One region of the Lysinibacillus sp. BNK-21 genome, then DNA from elsewhere that is predicted to be linked to it. Evidence: predicted binding sites of a transcription regulator. Region 1 holds the regulator's gene; the other holds the start of a gene.
The links. Region 1 encodes LexA, which represses DNA repair genes until DNA is damaged. Its sites were predicted from a motif close to CGAACATATGTTCG; they were not measured.

Region 1 (7,466 bases):
CAAGGTGTTCGATTGGTTCATGTGTTGGACCATCTTCCCCTACTGCAATCGAATCATGTGTGAATACGTATGTTACAGGAAGACCCATTAATGCAGATAGACGAATTGCAGGACGAACGTAATCAGAGAATACGAAGAATGTACCACCGAATACATTTAAACCACCGTGAAGAGCCATTCCGTTCATAGCAGCACCCATTGCAAATTCACGAACACCGAACCAGATGTTACGTCCAGCATAGTCGTCTGCTGAGAAATCTCCTGCACCCTTCATCGTTGTTTTATTGGAGCCAGCAAGGTCAGCTGAACCACCAAAGAATGAAGGTGTTTTCTTCGCAATAGCATTAATTGCATCGCCTGAAGAAGAACGAGTTGCTACAGATTTACCAGCTTCATATACAGGTAACTCAGAAGCAAAGTCTTCTGGTAATTCACCATTCATCGCTTTCTCGAATTGAGCTGCTAACGCTGGGAATTCTTCTTTGTATGCAGCAAATTTTGCATTCCAAGCTTCCTCTGGTTGTGCGCCTTGCACTTCAGCAGCCGCATTAAATGTATCGTAAACTTCTGCAGGAATTTGGAATGGTTCATGTGCCCACTCATAGGCAGCCTTCGTTAAGACAACTTCATCTGTACCAAGTGGTGCACCGTGAGAATCTGCTTTACCAGATTTATTTGGAGAACCAAAACCAATCACTGTTTTCACTTCAATTAATGTTGGCTTGCCAGTAGATTTTTTGGCTTCTTCAATGGCTGCATTAATAGCATCTACATCTGTACCATCTGCCACTTTTAAATAATTCCAACCATAAGATTCAAAGCGTTTTTGAACGTTTTCTGAAAATGACTTTTCTAAGTCACCATCTAAAGAAATATCATTAGAATCGTAAAGTACGATTAATTTTTCAAGTTTTAAGTGACCAGCTAATGAAATCGCCTCTGCTGCTACACCTTCCATTAAGTCCCCATCGCCACATAACGCAAATGTGTAGTGGTCAACAATGTCATGACCTGGTTTATTGTAAGTAGCGGCTAAATGGCGCTCAGCCATTGCCATACCAACAGTCATAGCGATTCCTTGTCCAAGAGGACCAGTTGTTGCCTCTACCCCTACTGTATGACCGTATTCAGGATGTCCTGGTGTTAATGAATCCCATTGGCGGAAGTTTTGAATTTCTTCCATTGGTAAACCATAGCCTCCAAGGTGAAGTAAGCTGTATAAAAGCATTGAGCCATGACCTGCTGATAGTACAAAACGATCACGGTTAAACCATTTTGGATTTGCTGGATTATGGCGTAATTGTTTTGTCCAAAGCGTATAAGCCATTGGCGCTGCTCCCATTGGTAAACCTGGGTGACCAGAATTTGCTTTTTCAATAGCATCGATTGACAAAGTTCGGATAGCATTAATAGCTAAAAGATCCGCGTGTTGAGTCATTATATTGTGACATCCTTTCTCGTCCTATATATTGTTCTTTTACAGTTTAGTCAACATTGCTTTAGAAAACAATGCTTTTGTTATACTATTTGCGTTTTCATACATACTTTATTGAATTGTGTCACATTAATTTAGAAATTTATTTTTTTGTGCTTGTTTTACCTTCTCAGGAGTTACATCATTTCCTTCTGCATCTACCACTTTAACGTTTTCAATTGTATCTCGCATAGTTGCTCTAAACGTATCTAAATACTCCTTGCGAAGCGCTGTTCGCTCCTTTGCTTCTTCCTCTGTTAATTGTCCGCTTTTTGCTTTAGCAGATAATTCATTAATTCGGTTAATTTTTTCCTTTGATAACATGGTTACACACCTTTCAGTACCTAGCTTAATGACCTCAGTATGCAAAGTATAGCATGGTTTCCCTTAAAATGCAGTTATACCAACCCTTAAAAACACTTCTTAGCCATTATTTACATGACTTCCAGAAGTTAGAGGTGTATAACTAATAATAAAAGGAAAAATTTGATAGATAATAGGAGGGGCTATCATGAACATCACAACACCTAGACTACTTATTCGAACATTTGAAGCCCAAGATTGGCAGGCAGTTTATAGCTATATGTCCGACAAAACGGTCATGCACTATATGCCAGAGGGTGTGTTGAATGAAGATCAGGTTCAAAATTTCGTAACAGAGAATAGCAACGAGCAAGCAAAACATTTCGCCATTGTTTTACGTGAACAACAGCGAGTCATTGGTCATCTTGTTTTCCACAAATACTTTGGCGACCATACGTATGAAATTGGATGGGTTATGAACCCTGCCTATCATAATCATGGCTATGCTTCTGAAGCTGCTCAGGCCCTATTAGATCACGGCTTTAATAAAATGAAACTTCATCGAATTATTGCCACATGCCAGCCAGAAAATATCGCTTCTTACCGAGTCATGGAAAAAATCGGAATGCGCCAAGAAGGATTTTTCAAAAAATGCATTCCTCATGGAGAGACTTGGTGGGATGAATACTATTACGCTATTTTAGAGGAAGAATGGAACAATCAAAAGGTAAGAGGTGTATGAAATGAAGAAAACTGCGGTGTTATTATACCCACAATTTAGTGAATATGAATTGAGTGTTGCTTTGTCCATATTAATGCAAGGCGGTAAACCCATCATCACACTTGGATCGAATACCAAACCTATCAGAGGAGAATCTGGTTTAAATTGTATAGCTGATTTATCCGTGAATGAGGTAGAGCTTGACGATATTGATAGTCTACTATTACCAGGCTGTATGGATATTTCTACATTACAACTTGAAGAGAGCTTACTAGACTTCATTCGTCTTCTATCTGCAAAAGGAGGAATGATTGCAAGTATTTCTAGCTCCCCTTACCTATTAGCAAAAGCAGGGGTCTTAAAGAACAAAAAATATACAGTAGGACTACCTTTAGATGGCATGGAGCAGTTAGGGTGCTTTGAACTTCATAACTATTCAGATGAACTAGTGGTACAAGATGGAAATATCATTACAGCAAGAGGAAGAGGTTTTATTCCTTTCGGTATTTGTTTCGGGCATGCGTTAAAGCTAAATTTTGATGAAAATTGGTATTAAGTGATGATTTAAAACCCAAATGTCCAATTAGTTGGACATTTTTTAATTCTTATCTTACGATATATGTCTAATACTTTGGACAAAATGGAGGGATCTTTCTGAAGAACATCATCAAAATTTTAAGAAAAAAATTAGGCATAACACAAGCTGCTCTTGCAAAAGAGTGTGGAGTTGTGAGACAGACCATTAATAGTATTGAAAATGATAAATATGATCCGACCCTAGAATTAGCTTTTAAGATTGCTAAGGTTCTCAATAGCCGTATTGATGAGGTGTTTATCTATGACTAAATTTCACCCGGATTATATGATTACAATGAAGGATTTTGTGAAAGAACACTCGGCAATTTTAAGAAAACAAACTCAAGAAGTGTCGATACCAGTGACAAATGAGGACCGAAATACCCTCCTAGCCATGCTGCAATATCTGAAAAATAGCCAAAATCAAACGCTAGCAAAAAAATATAAGCTTCGCCCTGGAAGTGGACTCTCTGCTAATCAAATTGGCGTAGATAAACGAATGTTTGTTGTACTCTTTGATGACCAAGAAATGATGCTGATTAACCCTAAAATAATGAGTCATTCCCTTAATATGATTTATCTACCGGAAGGAGAAGGCTGTCTATCTGTAAATCGACCTGTCCCTGGTTTTGTACCGAGATATGAGAGAATTAAAGTCAAAGCTTACGACATCGATGGACATGAAATCATTGTACAGTTACAGGGCTACGGGGCCATCGTTGTACAGCATGAAATCGATCATTTAAATGGCATCATGTTTTATGACCGAATAAATAAAGAGTACCCTTTCCAACTGCCAAATCATGTTATCATCGAAAGTTTTTCTTCCCTTCAGTAGTTTTTTACAAAAAAAATTAGCAGGAATATTATTTTCCTGCTAATCTTTCTTGGTGCTCTTGGAAACGACGATGTACTGTCGCCTTACTTACCTCAAAGCCTAACCCTCTAAGCGTTATAGAAATTTCTTCAAAGGTAAATCCACGTTTGCGTAGCTTCACAATTTCCTCTACAGGTAGATCTTTTCGCTCCTGCCCCTGCGGATTACCTCGATTCGATAAATTATTTTCTGGACGATAACCGTTTTCTACAGCACGTCGCATACCTCGTCGAATTTTAGCATTATGGATTCTACGCTGATATTCCTCTACAATCGCTAAAATTTCAAGCAGCATCGTATCCATTTCATTTAATTGGACTGGGCCTGCATCACGCATAGAAAAAACATCAGTTGCTGACTTTTGTAATAAATGTAATACAGCCATCCTTGCATTGCCTCGTCCTAAACGAGTTTCATCTTGGACAAAAAGAGCATTAATGTTCTTATCTTTTATAAAATCAAGCATCTCTAGCAAGCCTTCACGTTCTACATCATAGCCACTATGTTGATCTTTAAACACGCCCTTCACCGCATAGCCTTGCTCTTTAGCATAGCGCAGCAACTCTTCCTGCTGGCGCTCTAATGAGGAGCTTTGTGTTTCTTTTTCAGTACTTACGCGACAATAGACAACAGCCGATAGTTGATTATTTATCATTGTTCATTTCTCGCAATTTCGATAGTATTGATGGGACTGGCTTGATCACTCACTACAGGAATAACTAGAGATTTTCCCGCTACAATTTTAATATCTGCTAGTTCATTTTCAGTTTTTACAAGCTTTATCCAATCATCAGTACTCATCTTACCACGATATTGCTCGGCTAACGACCACAAGCTATCCCCATGTTCGATTTGAATTTCTGCGTAACTAACTTTTCCTGGATCAGTAATGTAAAGGTATGCTGCAAATAATAAACAAGCTCCTATTAAAATTGAGATATGTGTGTTTTTCTTCAACCATGTCATAATCATTACCCCTTTTTAAGAATGTTTGTTCGGAATGTATGTTCCTATAATAAAGCGAACAAACGTTTTTGTCAAACACTTTTCGAACCTATGTTTGCATACATGTTCGCATTCTGTTATACTATCAAATAAGAAGAATGATTTTAGAAAAAAGAGGTGAGCACTCATGAAAAAAGTTTCGAAAAGACAAGAGGACATTTTAGCTTTCATTAAGGAAGAGGTACGAGCTAAAGGATATCCGCCATCAGTACGTGAAATTGGTGAAGCAGTTGGACTTGCTTCCAGTTCAACTGTTCATGGACATTTAGCTCGATTAGAACAAAAAGGCTTTATTCGTCGAGATCCAACAAAGCCACGTGCAATTGAAATTTTAGAGCCTGAAGAATCCATTCAAAAACAACAGGTGATCCATGTCCCACTTGTCGGGAAGGTTACAGCTGGTTCTCCAATTACAGCAATTGAAAATATTGAAGAATACTTCCCATTACCCGATACGTATGGCACAAGTGAAGATCAATTGTTCATGCTAGAAATCATGGGGGAATCAATGATTGAAGCTGGGATTTTAGATGGAGATTTAGTCATTGTAAAACAAAAGGCAACAGCTAATAATGGGGATATTGTTGTAGCTATGACAGCTGAGGATGAAGCAACTGTAAAACGTTTCTTTAAAGAGAAAAACCATTTCCGTTTACAGCCTGAAAATTCTTCTATGGAACCAATTATTGTCGATCAAGTTTCTATTTTAGGACAAGTTGTAGGTCTTTATAGACGTGTACATTAACGATTAAAGCAGATTTTGAGGATTATGTTCCTTCTAAGAGCATGTATCCTCTTTTTTACGCAAAAAAAGAATCCACATACGATTGGATTCTTTGTACAATGCCTCTTCTAAGCTTCCTTCTTAAATTTTATGCTCGCTTCAATAAAGGCTGAAAATAGCTTTTGAGCACTCTCATCTCCTGCTATGGCTAGTTCCTCAGGATGCCACTGAACAGCTAAGCAAAATGGCATCTCCTCATGAACTACCGCTTCGATAATACCGTCGTTAGATTTTGCCGCTACTTTTAATTTTTCTGCTAAAACATTCACCGCTTGATGATGAAATGAATTCACTGCTATTTTCTCTTGTTCAACGATAGTCGCTAATAGATTGTCAGCAATAACCTGTACAGAATGGGTAGCTACAGCTCGACCTGATTGCTGCATATGTTGGAGTAACTTGGTACTAAAGTGATCACTATCAATATCCTGATATAAGGTACCACCTAATGCAACATTTAGTATTTGAATTCCTCGACAGATCCCGAAAATAGGCATCTTACGTTGGAATGCGGCTTCAATCAATGCTAACTCAATCGTATCTCGCGCTGGATGAATTTTTCCAAGCTTTAATGAAGGCTCAGCCCCGAATAGAAATGGGTGCACATCATGACCACCAGATAATAATAAACCGTCTGTAAGGGCTAAAATCTGGGCTGCCTCTTCTTCTACTCCAATTGGAATAATCAGTGGAATTCCACCTGCTTCAATGATGCTTTTACTGTAAGCAGCATTTAATCGAGAGGATAAATCATCCTCAACAAAGGCTGTAATACCAATAATCGGTTTCACTTGCTTCCCTCCAAATTCTTGAAAATTGCACAATTACCAAAAGCCTAGATACCAATTAATTAATACATCGCCATAGAAATAAACAATAACTGCGGCCAATGCAATAGATGGCCCAAACGGAATGGGTGTTTTTCTCCCCTGTTTGTTTTTCGATAACATGGTAATCCCGACAATCATACCAATAACTGCAGCTAAAAATAGCGTTAACAGTGTATCAATCGTACCCAGAACGAGACCAATTAAAAAGAATAATTTAATATCGCCTCCACCCATGCCACCGTTTGATAGCACAGCAATGATATATAATATGCCAAAACCAACCACAGCACCCACAAGAGAGTCCCACCACGGTGTTAATGGTGACAGCACTCGTCCAATAGCTAGCAAAGGTAAAAAGAATACTAACACCTTATCTGGAATTAGCATATATGCTAAATCTGATACAACGATAATAATTAATAAAGAGATAAAAAAGAGTGCTACTATCAATTCTATGCCCCAGCCTAACTGCCCATAAGCAAAGGCAAATAATACACCTGTCATTAATTCTATGACTGGGTAAACCCAAGAAATTTTATTGCCACAACCCCGACATTTTCCTCCTAAAAATACATAAGACAAAACTGGTACTAAATCAAGCGCCGTCAGTCGTCTCTGACATTTTGGACAATGTGAAGGAGGATGTACAATCGACTCCTTCTGTGGTACACGTAAGCCAACTACATTATAAAAAGAGCCAAAGACAAGTCCAAATAAAAAAATAAAGATCGTATAAGCCATTTCCAATTTTATGTCCTCCTAAACCAATAGGCGCCCATACAAATGAAGTATGGTGCGCCTATCAATAAAGTTATTGTTGTTCTTCGTAATAGAACGTCGTCACTTGCACTGTTGCCTTTAACGTAAGATCTGCATCTTTCTCAAGCTGTGCCTGC
Region 2 (7,466 bases), 2.7 Mb from region 1:
GGTACTGTTTCTTTTAGCTGCTAATTCTTGTACACCACGAATACGCATAAATAATTCGGGCATTAGCGATCTGGCTATCGTTCCTTGTAAGCGATAACGCTTTAAAAAATGTTGGAGCGTTTGAGTGGCCTCTTCACTCTCTACCTCCGTTAGTTGAATTTTATATTCAAGAGAAGTATATTGCTGCTCCTTCTCTTTCTGCTGTTCATTGATGTGCAACCAGCGATCTTCATATCTTTGCTTCTTTGCAAGAACTGCTTGTACTGTTAATTCCTCTTGCTCTAACTCCCGCAGGAGGATGCTATTCTCTTTATTAGTAGGTTCATTTGCTTGCTTAACATATCGAATAAACAAAAAAGTTAGCAATGATAAAACTGCTCCAATTAGAATTACAACTATGTTTTTTTCAAATACACCATAAGCAAACGACATGAAGCAAATCAGTAGTATAAGCCAGATAAAGTCATGAGGCTGCTTCTGCTTACTGCGTTGCGATTTGGCAGAACGTAGTTGCTCAAGCCTTCGCTTTTGTTGAGGCCATTGTGCTAAAATATGTTCTTCCTCACTTGTTAATGACTCACGCATTAGCTGTTGCTTCTGTTTGGCTATTGCATCTAATTCTAGGTGTACTTGCTCTAGTGAACGTAGATGAAATTTTAGCTCTTCCTCCGCATCCTCTAATTTACTTAATTGAAGCTGAAATTGTTGCTCCTGTTGGAGTGAAACTGTTTCGTTCAAAAGATTTTCTTGTGCTTCTTTCTCTGTTACACCTAGTAAACGAAACTGTGCTTCAATTTCTTGTTCGAGCAAAAATAGATCATCCTGTAAATTTTGCTCTTTCACCATTAGCTGATGCCACGTTGCCTCTTTTTGCATAAGGTAAGCCATTTCATTGACCTTTTGCTCATCCACTGTTGCAAGTATTTTCTCCTGCAATATTTGATGCTGCTCCTTTAATTGCATCAGTTGCTGACTTTCATGTAACAGACGATCCTTTACCTGCTCATACCGTCTGATACCCTCTGATGGAAACTGAACATGTTGAAAATTGGTCATTGTCTGTTGCAATGTCTGTTGCTGCTTGAGGAGAGGGAGTGCTTGCTTTTGAATAGTTAATTGCTGCCATTGTTGCTGTTGCCGTTTTTGCGTACCAAATAGCTGTTCTAAATTTTGCTCAAGTAATTGTAATTGCTGTAATTTATCCTCAAAGGTTTGAATCTTCCCCTGTTCCTGTTTAATTGTCCGCTCAAGCTGCTTTAGTTGTTCAATCTTTTGATTAATCAATGGCACTTTACCTGTCTTTTTAAACAGCTCACTAGCCTCTTTATCCATTTTCTTTTCAAGTGCGGATAAATACTGAATACCTGTTGTACCTGAGGCAAGTAGCAAATGGGTTAGCTCCTCTTCAGACATTTTTTCAATACCTTGTAGTTCATGCAGCGAAAAAGAAAAAATGGCTTCAAAGGATACCCTAGAATATCCATATAAAAGCTTTACTAACAACTCCTCATGCCCCGTCGTTCCATCCTCTAGGTAGACAGTAACATCACCAGCAGCCTTTCCTTTCACACGTTCAACTGTACATTGACCATAAATAGGGTGTAAAAGTGTCAGCTGACCTCCATATTTCGTTGAAATTTTCGGCTCATATTTGCGCTGTATCTGCTGCCTTGTTGGGAAACCAAAAAGCATTTGTAGTATAAACTGCTGTATCGTCGTTTTTCCTGCTTCATTTAATCCATAAAAAATAGTGACACCATCATTTAACGAAATGGAGATATTTTCATGCTTACCAAAGCCATAAATTTGGATTTTCTGTATTGTCAGCATGTAATCACACCCTTTGAATTTCTTCTGCTAATAATGACTGTGCACGATGGGTTAAGTTCTCAATATCCTTTTCACTAAGTGGCTCTATCAGCCTCGCACCACCAGCATATTGGTACAAATCTTTTAGAATATCCTTCCATTCATTACTGTTCCATTGTTCCATTAAGCTCACAACGGATTGAGTTGTTGCTGTATGCTCATAAAATCTCGCTGCCTTTTGCAACACCATTTTTTGTACCCAACACATTGGGTCAATACCTTCCTCAGCCTCTCGAATAGTCTCTAACCACGCATCTACTGTTGCATGTTCAAATAAAGCTTCCGTTTGTTCGTCAATATTTTGCAAATGAAGCTCTACTACAGATGCGCCATACTTCTTCCTATTAGCTGTAATAGCTTCTGCACATCTCTTCAATAATTCATTGGCGTGTAGCACATTCGTACAATCTACCTCAATGGTGCTATAAACAACAGCAGAGGTAGAGATAAAATCAAGCTCAGTCGATGTTTTGGATAGCGTAACATCATAAAAGCCTTTCATTCCTTGTTCTTTACGATGTCGACTTTGAATATTGCCTGGATAAACAATTGGAGGGTTTTGATGTAAAAGCTGTCGTTTATGAATATGGCCAAGCGCCCAATAATGATAGTTCTTTTCAAGTAACTGTTGTTTTATAAAAGGGGCATACACATCATGTGTTGTATTGCCTGCCTCACTGCCATGAAGCATACCAATATGAATGGCATGCTGATCATGTGCAGTTGGATAGCTTTCAATAACAGATTCCTTTAAATGACGTTCAGGATAGCTAAAACCATATATATTCACTTGTTGACCCCGTATTTTTAATTGAACTACACTCGTTTCAGCTGGTAATTCATAGACATTACTTGGTAAAGAAAAGCGTGTCCATGTACCATTTAAATGATCATGATTTCCGTAGCTCACAATGACAGGGATATTGTGTTGAAAAAGCTTCTCCATTGCATCTTGAAATCTTCGTTGTGCTTGCAAGCTACGATTTTCACCATCATAAATATCCCCAACAATTAGTAAAAAATCAGGTTTTTCCTGAATCGCTTTAAGGATAATTTTATCAAACGCTTCAAAAGTGCTTGACCGTATTTTCTTTAAAATGGGTTCGGGTAGTCCAAATAAGCCCTTAAATGGACTATCTAAATGTAAATCTGCCATATGGAAAAAACGAATTGCTGACATCCAATCACCTCAAATAGTAGATAATTCTCTCTTTAGTACAAAACCAAAGTAATAATATGTTGTTTATTCAAAACCGAATATTTGTTCTATTTTATCATAACTCATGTTTGATGAAAAATGCTATTACGGAAAAAAACAACATTGCCTTACTTTTTCCACAATTTTCGTAATTTATCAAAAAATTCACTAGTTTTACCGTGAAGTTTATAAATCTTCTATGTATAATAGAAATATATTCAAGTAAAAGGGTGGGGTCTGTATGGAGAATTATCGTTTTACAGCTTTTGAAAAAACAGGGGAAACATTGTTTGATGAAACTTGGACTTTTGAAAATGATGAGGCTGCTAAACTAAATGGACAACAACAAATTGAGGAAAAAGGTGTTGCCGATAAAACTCATCGTCTTGTAAACGCTTCAGGTAAATTAATTTTATTCCATGTTTAGTGGCTAATAAAAGGCACGTAGTCAATGGTTTGCTACGCGCCTTTTATTATTTTTATTTGCCTACAAAGACAGGCGTTCTTTTCTCTACAAATGCATGAATGCCCTCGACATGATCTGTTGTTTTACGCATTGCAGACTGGCCCTCAGCCTCTAATGCTAAGATATTTTCTAGCTGTGGCATATTTTGTGCATGTAGAATTTTTTTCGTTGTAATCATGGAAGAAATCGGGGATGCAAGCATTTTCCCCACCACCTGATCTGCCATTGCAAATACAGTGCCCTCTGGTGCAATATAATCAATTAACCCTGCATCTAATGCTTCTTTTGCTGTTAATACCTTTCCCTCCCATATCATTTGTTTCGCTTTAACAGTACCTACACGCTCCTTCATGAAGAAATGACCGCCCCCATCTGGAATCAGTCCAATTCCAATGAAATTCATAGCAAGTTTACTATTTTCACAGGCTACAATAATATCTGCCCCTAGTGTTAGACTAAATCCTAAACCTGCTGATGCACCATGAACCGCTGCAATCACAATCATTGGTAGCTGATAATATGCCTTCACGATACGTGTCAGATAAACCATTGCCTCATCAATATTCAGTGGTTTGCTTTCATCTAGCATTGCTTTTATATCACCACCCGCAGAAAAGACCTTTCCTTCTCCACGAATAACAAGCACCTGAATATCTTTTTCCTGCTGTAGAGCCTCAAAGCATTCTGCAAGTTCACGCATCATGACATCATCCATTGCATTCATCGCCTGTGGACGATTCAATGTTAAGGTTGCTCGACGTTCTAATTTTTCTAATGTAATCGTTGAAAATTCCATCTCTATAACCCCCAAATATGAATAGTCATTCACTATGTATAATTCGTGTTTTTTTAGAAAACTCCTTCTCTCTAAGCAAAATTGCTCCTGTTATGCTATATTAAAGGACGAATATCGAGATAAAGGTGGTAATGTATTTTGACACAAAAAGACTATCGTGTATTACTTTATTATAAATATATTACGATTGAAGATCCTGAAGCGTTCGCAGAAGAACATTTAGCATTGTGTAAAGAGATAGGGCTTCTTGGTCGTATTTTAGTAGGTTACGAAGGTATTAATGGAACTGTATCAGGTACCATTGAGCAAACAGATGCTTACATGAATCATATGAAGGCAGATGCTCGTTTTAGCGATATGATGTGGAAAATTGATGAGACTGAAGGGCATACCTTTAGAAAAATGCATGTACGTCCTCGTCGAGAAATTGTTCACCTCGGTTTAGAACAGGATATCAATCCGTTAGAAATCACAGGTGATTATTTAACACCTAAAGAATTTATGGAACAGATGCAAGATGACAACACCGTGGTTATCGATGCCCGTAATGACTATGAATATGATCTCGGTCATTTCCGAGGGGCTGTTCGACCAGATATTGAAAACTTCCGTGACCTACCTGCTTGGATGGAGGCGCATAAAGAAGATTTTGCAGATAAAAAAATCTTAACTTATTGTACAGGTGGTATTCGCTGCGAAAAATTCTCTGGTTGGCTAAAACGCGAGGGCTATGGTAAGAGCGTAGGTCAATTACACGGCGGTATTGCTACATATGCGAAGGATCCTGAGGTAAAAGGTCAATTATGGGATGGTCAAATGTTTGTTTTTGACCGCCGTCGAAGTGTACCGATTAATCAGGTGGAACATGTTATTGTTGGGAAGGATTATTTCACCGGAGAGCCTTCTGAACGATACACAAACTGTGCAAACCCAGCGTGTCATAAGTTAATGCTTTGTGAAGAAAAACATGAGGCATTTTACATGCGAAGCTGTTCAGATGATTGTCGCCGTGCAGAACGCAACTTTTTCGTGGAGGAAAACGGTTGGACAAAGGAACAGGTTGAAGAACAAATTGCTAAGATTGCAGAGGTCCAACAATCAAATTGTTAATCCATTTCATAATTTAATCAAGGTGCGCATTGCTGTTGGATTTGCTCAAAACTTCAGCATAGTGATCTACTCCAACATTATCAATCCATTTAAAAAGAGCATCGTTCATCAAAACGATGCTCTTCATTCATTTATGCACTTTATCCTTGCCCTAAATAACGCCCTACCTGGCGTCCACTAAATAAACAACCACCAACAAATGTCCCTTCTAAAGCGCGGTAGCCATGGACGCCACCGCCACCGAAACCACTTACTTCACCAGCAGCAAATAACCCAGGAATTGGCTGACCGTCCATGCCCAAAACAGCGCCATTTAAATTTGTTTGTAAGCCACCTAAAGTTTTCCTTGTTAGAATGTTTAAGCGAACAGCAATTAAAGGCCAATTTTTGGTATCTAAAATTTTATGTGGCTTGGCAACACGCACCCATTTATCCCCAATATAATTTCTTGCTCCATGAATAGCGTTTACTTGCAAATCCTTTGTAAACTTATTGTCCATTTCCCGATCTCTTGCCAAGATTTGCTCTTTAATCTTCATGAAATCAAGTAGCTCATTCCCAGCAAGTTTATTCATTCCATCTACAAGTTCCTTTAGATCATGTGCAATCACAAAATCCTCTCCGTGATTTTTAAAAGCTTGGATAGGAGCAGGTGGGCCTGGTAAAATGCGTTTTAGAACATCGCCAATGCTTTTGTTTGTTAAATCTGGGTTTTGCTCCGAGCCAGATAAAGCAAATTCTTTCTCAATAATTTTCTCCGTTAAAATAAACCAGGAATAGTCATAACCTGTTTTTTGAATCGCCTCTAACGTACTGAGTGTATCAAACCCTGGAAAGTTGGGTGCATGAAAACGATTCCCCTCTGCGTCAAACCACAGGGAGGAGGGACCAGGCAATATCCGAATTCCATGGTTGGGCCATATTGGATCCCAATTTCTTAAACCCTCTGTGTAATGCCACATGCGATCACGGTTTACAATGCGTCCCCCAGCATGTTCCGTGATCTCTAGCATTCTTCCGTCAACGTAAGCTGGTACACCACATACCATATTTTTGGGAGGGGTTCCTAATCGAGCAGGCCAATTTTTTCTCACTAAATCAAAATTTGCCCCAATACCACCACTTGCCACAATCACAGCTTTAGCTTCGTAGGAAAATTCACCGATTCCTAATCTCGAACTCTTTTCACCTCGATTAATAAAGGTTTCAGCTAGCACCGTTCCGCTAATTCCTATAATCTTCCCTTCTTGCTGCACAAATTCATCCACACGATGTCTTGGCTTGAAGTCAATGAATCCTTCTTTCATAGCCTGTTTTACTTTATCTACAAATGGCTTTACAATGCCAGGGCCTGTTCCCCAGACAATATGAAATCTAGGTACTGAATTGCCATGCCCTCCTGCCAATGAGCCTCCCCGCTCTGCCCATCCAACAACAGGGAAAAACTTTATACCTTTTGACTTTAACCAGTCGTATTTTTCACCTGCAGCAAAATCGACATATGCTCTTGCCCATTTATACGCCCAGGAATCCTCATCTTCTAAACGATCAAAGCCTGCAGTTCCTTGCCAATCCTGCCATGCAAGCTCCTTACTATCTTTAATTCCAAGCCTTCTTTGCTCTGGAGAATTTACTAAAAATATTCCTCCAAAAGACCAATATGCCTGTCCTCCGATTGAATTTTCAGGCTCTTGATCTACTAAAAGAACTTTTTTCTTTGCATCGATTAATTCACAAGCTGCGACTAATCCTGCAAGACCAGCACCGACTATTGCAACATCGTACTTCATTCTTACACCCCCAAATCAATCATCCTTAACTAACATTCTTCTCTCACAGTCTGTTTACCTTCTACTTTTTATATTTTTGTCTAAAATGTGACAAACAAAAACGTTCGCTTTCTTAGAACAAATCCATGGATAATTAGCATAAACCCTCTATTTTATTCCATTTAATTCCCATATAATTTTTCATGCTAAAACTACACAGAAACCTGATACTATCGGACTTTTCAAATATCGTTAGCG

Region 2: ACMGGO_RS03040 (DNA repair exonuclease) is a predicted target of LexA. The motif match lies at 3,124-3,137, and genes of this name have one in related genera.

What each region holds. Positions count from the first base shown of each region.
Region 1 is NZ_JBLQTS010000001.1:3,244,311-3,251,776, forward strand. It holds gene tkt (transketolase) at 1-1,438, opposite strand, end outside; gene ACMGGO_RS16680 (DUF896 domain-containing protein) at 1,565-1,798, opposite strand; gene ACMGGO_RS16685 (GNAT family N-acetyltransferase) at 1,986-2,519, shown strand; gene ACMGGO_RS16690 (DJ-1/PfpI family protein) at 2,521-3,054, shown strand; gene ACMGGO_RS16695 (helix-turn-helix transcriptional regulator) at 3,153-3,344, shown strand; gene def (peptide deformylase) at 3,337-3,912, shown strand; gene ACMGGO_RS16705 (YneB family resolvase-like protein) at 3,941-4,606, opposite strand; gene yneA (cell division suppressor protein YneA) at 4,603-4,917, opposite strand; gene lexA (transcriptional repressor LexA) at 5,084-5,701, shown strand; gene ACMGGO_RS16720 (gamma-glutamyl-gamma-aminobutyrate hydrolase family protein) at 5,809-6,531, opposite strand; gene ACMGGO_RS16725 (prepilin peptidase) at 6,565-7,317, opposite strand; gene ACMGGO_RS16730 (hypothetical protein) at 7,382-7,466, opposite strand, start outside.
Region 2 is NZ_JBLQTS010000001.1:594,005-601,470, reverse strand. It holds gene ACMGGO_RS03045 (ATP-binding protein) at 1-1,830, opposite strand, end outside; gene ACMGGO_RS03040 (DNA repair exonuclease) at 1,835-3,049, opposite strand; gene ACMGGO_RS03035 (YhzD family protein) at 3,309-3,494, shown strand; gene ACMGGO_RS03030 (enoyl-CoA hydratase) at 3,547-4,329, opposite strand; gene ACMGGO_RS03025 (rhodanese-related sulfurtransferase) at 4,468-5,439, shown strand; gene ACMGGO_RS03020 (FAD-binding dehydrogenase) at 5,580-7,229, opposite strand.